One region of the Paenibacillus sp. FSL P4-0176 genome, then DNA from elsewhere that is predicted to be linked to it. Evidence: predicted binding sites of a transcription regulator. Region 1 holds the regulator's gene; the other holds the start of a gene.
The links. The regulator CtsR, encoded in region 1, represses protease genes until heat stress. The targets are predictions, from matches to a motif close to ATGGTCAATAAAGGTCAAACA.

Region 1 (3,425 bases):
AATCTGTTGTGTCATCACCAGGGCAGGCAAGTGCATCATGACCGATGCTCTGACACCTGTACCTACATTGGTAGGGCAGCTAGTTAAGTATCCTCTGCGATCATCAAAAGCATAATCCACGTGCGCTTCAAAAGCATCATCTATTGCGGAAGCTTTCTCCCAGGCTTCTTTCACCTGGAACCCCGGATAGAGGCACTGGATACGAAGATGATCCTCTTCATTAATCATAATACTGACAGACTCATCCTCACTGAGAATAACCGCACCATTCCTGGATTCATTCGCAAGACTTGGACTGATGAGATGTTTCTCCACCAGCACCCGTTTGTCGAGTTCGTCAATATCGATCAGATCCAACGTATGAAAATCCCCAAAGGCATGAACGTCATCGTATTGAAGTACTTCGCTCAGCTTATTCAGCACCTCTTCCGATTGCTCATTGGAAGCCAGCATCGGAAACGGAACATGCTGAAGGTTGCGTGCAATCCGGACACGGCTGCTAATGACAATTTCGGAATCAGCCGCATCACTGCGCATCCAGTCGCTGAGCGCCTTATCTGTAAAGCGCAGATTAGGCATTACGCATCCCTCCTACTCATGACAAACTTTACTCCTGAGCTATTCCTTTTTCAAGTCCTCTGATCTGGTCACGGATCTGGGCCGCCTCTTCAAATTCCTCTTGTGCGATGCTCTCTTGTAGCTCACGCTTCAGATCAGCAATTTGCCGTTTCACCTTGATGCGACCACCAGCTCGTGCAGGCACTTTGCCTACATGGGACGTATTACCATGAACCCGCTTGAACAAAGGATCTAGACGACTGTCAAAATATTTATAACATGAACTGCAGCCGAACCGGCCTATCTTACTAAATTGTGCGTACGTCATACCACACTCTTCACATTGAAGAGCTTTTGCAGGTGGTGTTCCTGCCGATCCACTTTTGCCGGCTGGATCAAAATCAAGCAATCCGGACAACAAGTTGTGAATGGAAAACCCACCTGCTGTTCCAGGGATCATTTCCCCTTTTTCACGGGCACATGACTCACAAATATGGAATTCCGTCTTCTCTCCATTTACGATCTTCGTAAAATGAAGTGTCGCCGGACGTTTATTGCATTCTTGGCACAGCATATTGATGTACCTCCTTTGACCCCGATAGTTTTCATTTACCGAGCAAAGATATTAACATCGCCTTCAACATTCTGGCACGAATTTGATCCCGGTAAGGAAGTTTGACCAATATAACCTCTCTAGATACAGCAGCTCGCATCAACCCGGCTTCCCGCTTGTTCAAGAAGCGCGCTTCTTCCAATTGATAGATCAGACCTTCGGCAGCTGTCTGCCCGATCTCTTCACCAATACTATGGTGCAAATGATTATGCAGAGCTGATTGGGCCGGTAATTCAATGCGCTGTATGCGAACATAACCACCACCGCCGCGTTTACTCTCTACCAGGTATCCCTTCTCGAGTGTAAAACGTGTGCTGATGACATAGTTGATCTGGGAAGGTACACATGAGAATTGATCTGCCAGATCATTACGCTGAATTTCAACCATTCCTTCGGGACTTTCATGCAAAATACTCTTCAGATATCGTTCGATAATATCAGAGATATTACGCATCCAATCATCCTCCACTGTCTGAAACGTTAAGTCAATAAGGACCCACACGCCCCCACAGAGTACACCTTCTCTACCCATTTAACCAATCAGGGAAACAGCGAATCTTGCTTCCACAGGTGTCAACAGGAGAGCGAAGGAAGCACGAAGGTCCTTTAATATTCCCTTGATCCTCCGATGAAATGAATCCCGTATATTGGCGATCATGCATCAGATTGTAGAAAGAAAGCTACTTAAGTATTAAACCTTTAGTTGACTTTGACTTTCTTTGACTTTATAACCATTATAGCATATTTTGTGGTTTTGCCAAGTGGGGTCACTATTCATTTTTTACGATTTTACACGAAATATTCCCCGGACACAAAAAAACCTCCCCAAAATTGCTGGAGAAGTCCATTTGTCTTTCAATCACGCCGTATTTCTATATAAGCTAATCAAGTTAAATGGAGCAGTGGGAATAGTCATCAGAAGAAATCGAGCAAATAGGTTTCCCGTTCAGGAATCGCTTGTTCCAAAGCCTTGATTGCTGTGTTCGGTCCGTGAATTCTTCCGATTCGTGCCATTTCCGTGGGTCTGCGATATCCCATCAGCACCGCGGTAAGGGATTGAATATCCACCTTAATGATCTGATCATCAGTAATTGGCTCCGATGTTTTCCATATGGACGCTGTTCCGTTCATTGCCACGTTTAATTGCCATACCCCTTCATTCCATGGAGCGTGGGCATCCTCTACCTGAAGTACAATCTGCACCGGTGAGTCCTGGCTTGCAAATGGATACTGGGATATAAACTGCTCTACACTAACGATACGCGCCATAAAATAAGGTAGAATCTCCTGCTGAATCCGTGGGTTATCCAATTGGAAGGCAAGCGTGTCACTGGCAGGCGCCTGCAACGTAACTTCCTGGATCATGGAATCATGGTTAGCAATGAAGGTCCACAGCCCTTGCCTAGCCTCTTCATTCAGATAGATGATCTCTTTAATGGTAAACTTATTTTCCTTAACCTCATATAAAAGATAACCTTGTGCTGCATCAGCTTCATCGTAATATACAGCCTTCTGGCTGGCCCCATTAACAAGAACTGAATTCTCCCACCTTGCATCATCTCGAACCAGAGTTCCGTTATAACGCTCAGCATAAGCACTGTATACTTCCTTTAATATGCTGAGGCCCGGATCCCCACGCCGAATTGTTCCAGGTGTCTCTTTTTTCTGAGGCAAATGAGCTGTAGGTACTTTATAACGTTTAAATTCAACATACGTCTCCCATCCATACTTCCGATAGAAACCAAAAGAGAATGGATGCAAGAATGATATGCTCTGTTTGTTACGATTCATTTCTTCCAACGCATGCTTCAGCAGACCCGCTACCCAGCCTTTGCGTCTATACTCTGGCCAGGTGGCTACACCCGCAATACCGCCCATCTCGAACGATCTGCCATGAATATAGGTTTGAAAAGGAATGATGTGAAGTTTGGCTCCTAGCTGCCCGTCCTCATATACACCCCATATATCCTGTGACGAAAATTGACTGCGCCGTTTTTCTTTCTGTTCTTCACTCATTACTACTTGAAAAGCATATTCGGAGAGTGCCATCGCCGGTTCAAAATCATCTACCGTCAATTTCTGAATTTCCATGTTGTCCTACACCCCATTCGCTAGAGTTATATCAATCCAAATCATGGCCTGATATCTGATATATGTACCCCTTAGAGTGTGTCAGAGGATTCTTACAAAGTCAAATAAGAGATGCTTCCGCATCCCCTAAAATAAACAAATAAAAACCACCACCGAATAACAT
Region 2 (3,425 bases), 1.0 Mb from region 1:
CGGCGGTGCAACCGCCAACCGTCCATATGCATTTGAGAGCTCCTATGTAGTGACGTACAACGAAAAAGGCGTGCTGGGACTCATTACACAACGATACGAAGATTATGCTGGCGCTCATGGCATGACATACCGTACGGGCCACACCTTTGCACTGGACACAGGTAAGGAGCTTACGTTAGATGATGTGCTGCAAAATAACAAAACGATGCGCGAGACGTTGAGTAAAAAAGTGGGTGAGCAACTGAAAGCCCGCGGTGGATACCTCGACGGTTATAAAGGTTTGAATAAAGATCAAGATTACTATGTGACACCAACGGGTGTAGTTGTGTTCTTCCAGTTGTATGAGTATACGGCGTACGCAGAAGGCTTCCCTGAAATGCCATTTACGTACAAAGAGCTTCTCCCTAAAGGCACAGAACCTTTCAGTAATGTAAATGGAACCAAATAAAGAATCATTATTATGCACTCTTAAGTTATTTTTCTTATAAAATGAAAAAAGAAGCCCCCATCATAATTATGATGAGGGCTTCTTCTCGTATAGACAACACAATTATATGTTGCTGATTACGTTAGGTGTTGATTATGTTAACGCATAGACCGTGGTCTACGTCACACTTAGATGCCTTGTGATCCTACGTTTTCGATAACTTTATCAATGATACCGTAATCGGCGGCTTCAGCAGCACTCATGAAGTAGTCACGATCTGTATCTTTCTCAATCCGCTCCAGCGGTTGACCTGAACGCTCAGAGATGATGCGGTTCAAGGTATCACGCATTTTCAGGATGCGGCGAGCACGAATTTCGATGTCAGAAGCCTGACCTTGTGCACCACCAAGTGGTTGGTGAATCATAATTTCACTGTTTGGTAATGCAAAACGTTTACCTTTTGCACCGGCATTCAACAGGAATGCACCCATGGAAGCCGCCATACCTACACAGATGGTAGATACATCCGGTTTGATGAATTGCATTGTATCGTAAATCGCCATACCGGCTGTAATCGATCCGCCTGGGCTGTTGATGTATAAGTGAATGTCTTTCTCCGGATCTTCCGCAGCCAGGAACAACATCTGTGCCATAATGGCATTAGCCACTACGTCATTAACATCGCTACCAAGGAAAATAATACGATCCTTCAGCAATCTGGAGTAGATGTCGTAGGCGCGCTCACCCCGGTTGCTCTGTTCAACGACCATTGGAATAAAACTCACGTGAAAAACCTCCTTGGAATGTAAATGTTATTGGTGTTTATACTTAAACTGTTACCGTATTACCCACATAATAAACAATTCCAAACAAAAAGTCAAAGAAAGTCAAACTAACTTGCAAAAAAAAGAAACCTTTCCGGTTTCATTGGTTAAATGGGTTATGAGCTGTTAAATAAAAATGGCGCGCCCGCCAAGAATCGAACTTGGATCTCAGGCTTCGGAGGCCTACGTCATATCCATTGGACCACGGGCGCACATTAATTTGCTACCAATTTATGTAGCTTTCTAAATATATGACAGCAATAATGATTATAGCTCATGAAATATTTAATTGCAAGCAGTTCGTTGTGGTATTGGTTTGGATTAACCTAAAAATGATCATGATGAAGAAGAGTGGATAAAGAGTGCATTTAAGTAAATGCTATTAGAGGTTTTGGACATGCCGTATGAAATGTAATTCTGAGCGATATGTAGATTGAATTCATTTGTTTCTTCTATATATGGTATGTGTGAGCTAGTCCTAGATCATGGAAGTCTGGGATTGTGAAAATAGGCGCGTACAAACGCTGAATGCGTGTCGAAATAACACGTTGAAACACTTGCATGTCGCGTCAGTTTTAGGTAGAATAGACGTGGGACTTAAAAAGTTAACCCGGGACGTTTTAGGGCCACGAAAGAGAGCTTAGAACGAGAACTTGCGGGAGTGGAAAGCATGCGAACGATTTTAGAAGTACAAAAGCAGCTTCTGCCTGATCTCATGGATATCTTGAAAAAGAGGTATACGATTCTACAACAGATCATGTTATCGGATGTGATCGGACGGAGAACGTTAGCTAATTCCATGCAGATGACCGAGCGGGTTCTGAGGGCTGAGACCGATCTGTTAAAGGCTCAGGGACTTATTGAAATTGACAGTGCAGGAATGAAGATCAGCGAGGCAGGGTATGATTTGCTGCAGCAGTTAGAGCCCGTAGCCAAAGAGTTGTTCGGATTATCCGAGCTGGAAGAGCGCATCAAGCAAGCCTACGGTCTGCAAAAGGTAGTTGTGGTTCCTGGCGATTCGGACGTTTCTCCATTTGCCAAAAGGGAACTGGGCAGAGCCGGAGCGAAGGCTCTCGGCAATATCATGAGTGACAACGACGTTGTCGCCGTTACTGGTGGTTCAACAACGGCCGAAGTCGCAGAACAACTAAATCCGCCAACATCGCTCAAAGGTGTCTGGTTCGTACCAGCACGCGGTGGACTTGGAGAAAGCCTTGAAATTCAGGCTAATACGATCGCATCCACAATGGCAAAACGGGTAGGGGCGCAATACAAACTCCTGCATGTACCGGATTTGCTCAGTGATCATGCCTATGAATCATTAATCCAGGACCCTAGTGTTCAGGAGATTCTGCAGCTGATCAGGCAATCACGGATTGTTATTCATGGAATTGGTGATGCCGTAGAGATGGCCAAAAGACGCAAACTTGCGACGGAGATTATAGATGAACTTCAGGAGCAAGGGGCCGTATCTGAATCTTTCGGTTATTACTTTAATGATCAGGGTAAGGTGGTACATACCATGCTTACACTGGGTATGCGACTTCAGGATATTGAACGAACCGATGTTGTGATTGGAATTGCAGGTGGCAAAAGCAAAGCTGCTGCTATACATTCCGTGTTACGATTTGGTCAGGAAGATATTCTGATTATTGATGAGGCTGCTGCCGAAGTCATCGTTGCTGAAATGGAATAAGGTTTTACTTTGTATCACAACTATTGTTGTCTTGACGGACTTCACCGTCTGTCTTGAATATATAAGTTTCATAAAAAATTAATCAAAACTTGGGAGGAACTTACTCATGATTAAAGTAGGTATTAACGGTTTTGGACGTATTGGACGCTTGGCATTCCGCCGTATTCAAAATGTAGCAGGCATCGAGGTAGTAGCAATCAACGACTTGACTGACGCTAAAATGCTCGCTCATTTGCTCAAATATGATACAACTCAAGGTCGCTTCGATGGCGATGTTGAAGTACACGATGGCTTCTTCAAAGTGAACGGCAAAGAAGTTAAAGTATTGGCTAACCGTAACCCGGAAGAACTTCCTTGGGGCGACCTGGGCGTAGATATCGTTCTGGAATGTACTGGTTTCTTCACAACTAAAGAAGCAGCTGAGAAACACTTGAAAGGTGGAGCTAAGAAAGTTGTTATCTCCGCACCAGCTACTGGC

Region 2: a site for CtsR is predicted at 1,301-1,321, ahead of clpP (ATP-dependent Clp endopeptidase proteolytic subunit ClpP). Genes of this name have one in related genera too.

The regions. Positions count from the first base shown of each region.
Region 1 covers NZ_CP150242.1:6,446,049-6,449,473, forward strand. The annotation lists gene MKY95_RS29675 (protein arginine kinase) at 1-579, opposite strand, end outside; gene MKY95_RS29680 (UvrB/UvrC motif-containing protein) at 608-1,132, opposite strand; gene MKY95_RS29685 (CtsR family transcriptional regulator) at 1,164-1,625, opposite strand; gene MKY95_RS29690 (GNAT family N-acetyltransferase) at 2,087-3,262, opposite strand.
Region 2 covers NZ_CP150242.1:183,604-187,028, forward strand. The annotation lists gene MKY95_RS00905 (DUF4163 domain-containing protein) at 1-448, shown strand, start outside; gene clpP (ATP-dependent Clp endopeptidase proteolytic subunit ClpP) at 616-1,212, opposite strand; tRNA gene MKY95_RS00915 (tRNA-Arg) at 1,389-1,463, opposite strand; gene MKY95_RS00920 (sugar-binding domain-containing protein) at 1,922-2,947, shown strand; gene gap (type I glyceraldehyde-3-phosphate dehydrogenase) at 3,054-3,425, shown strand, end outside.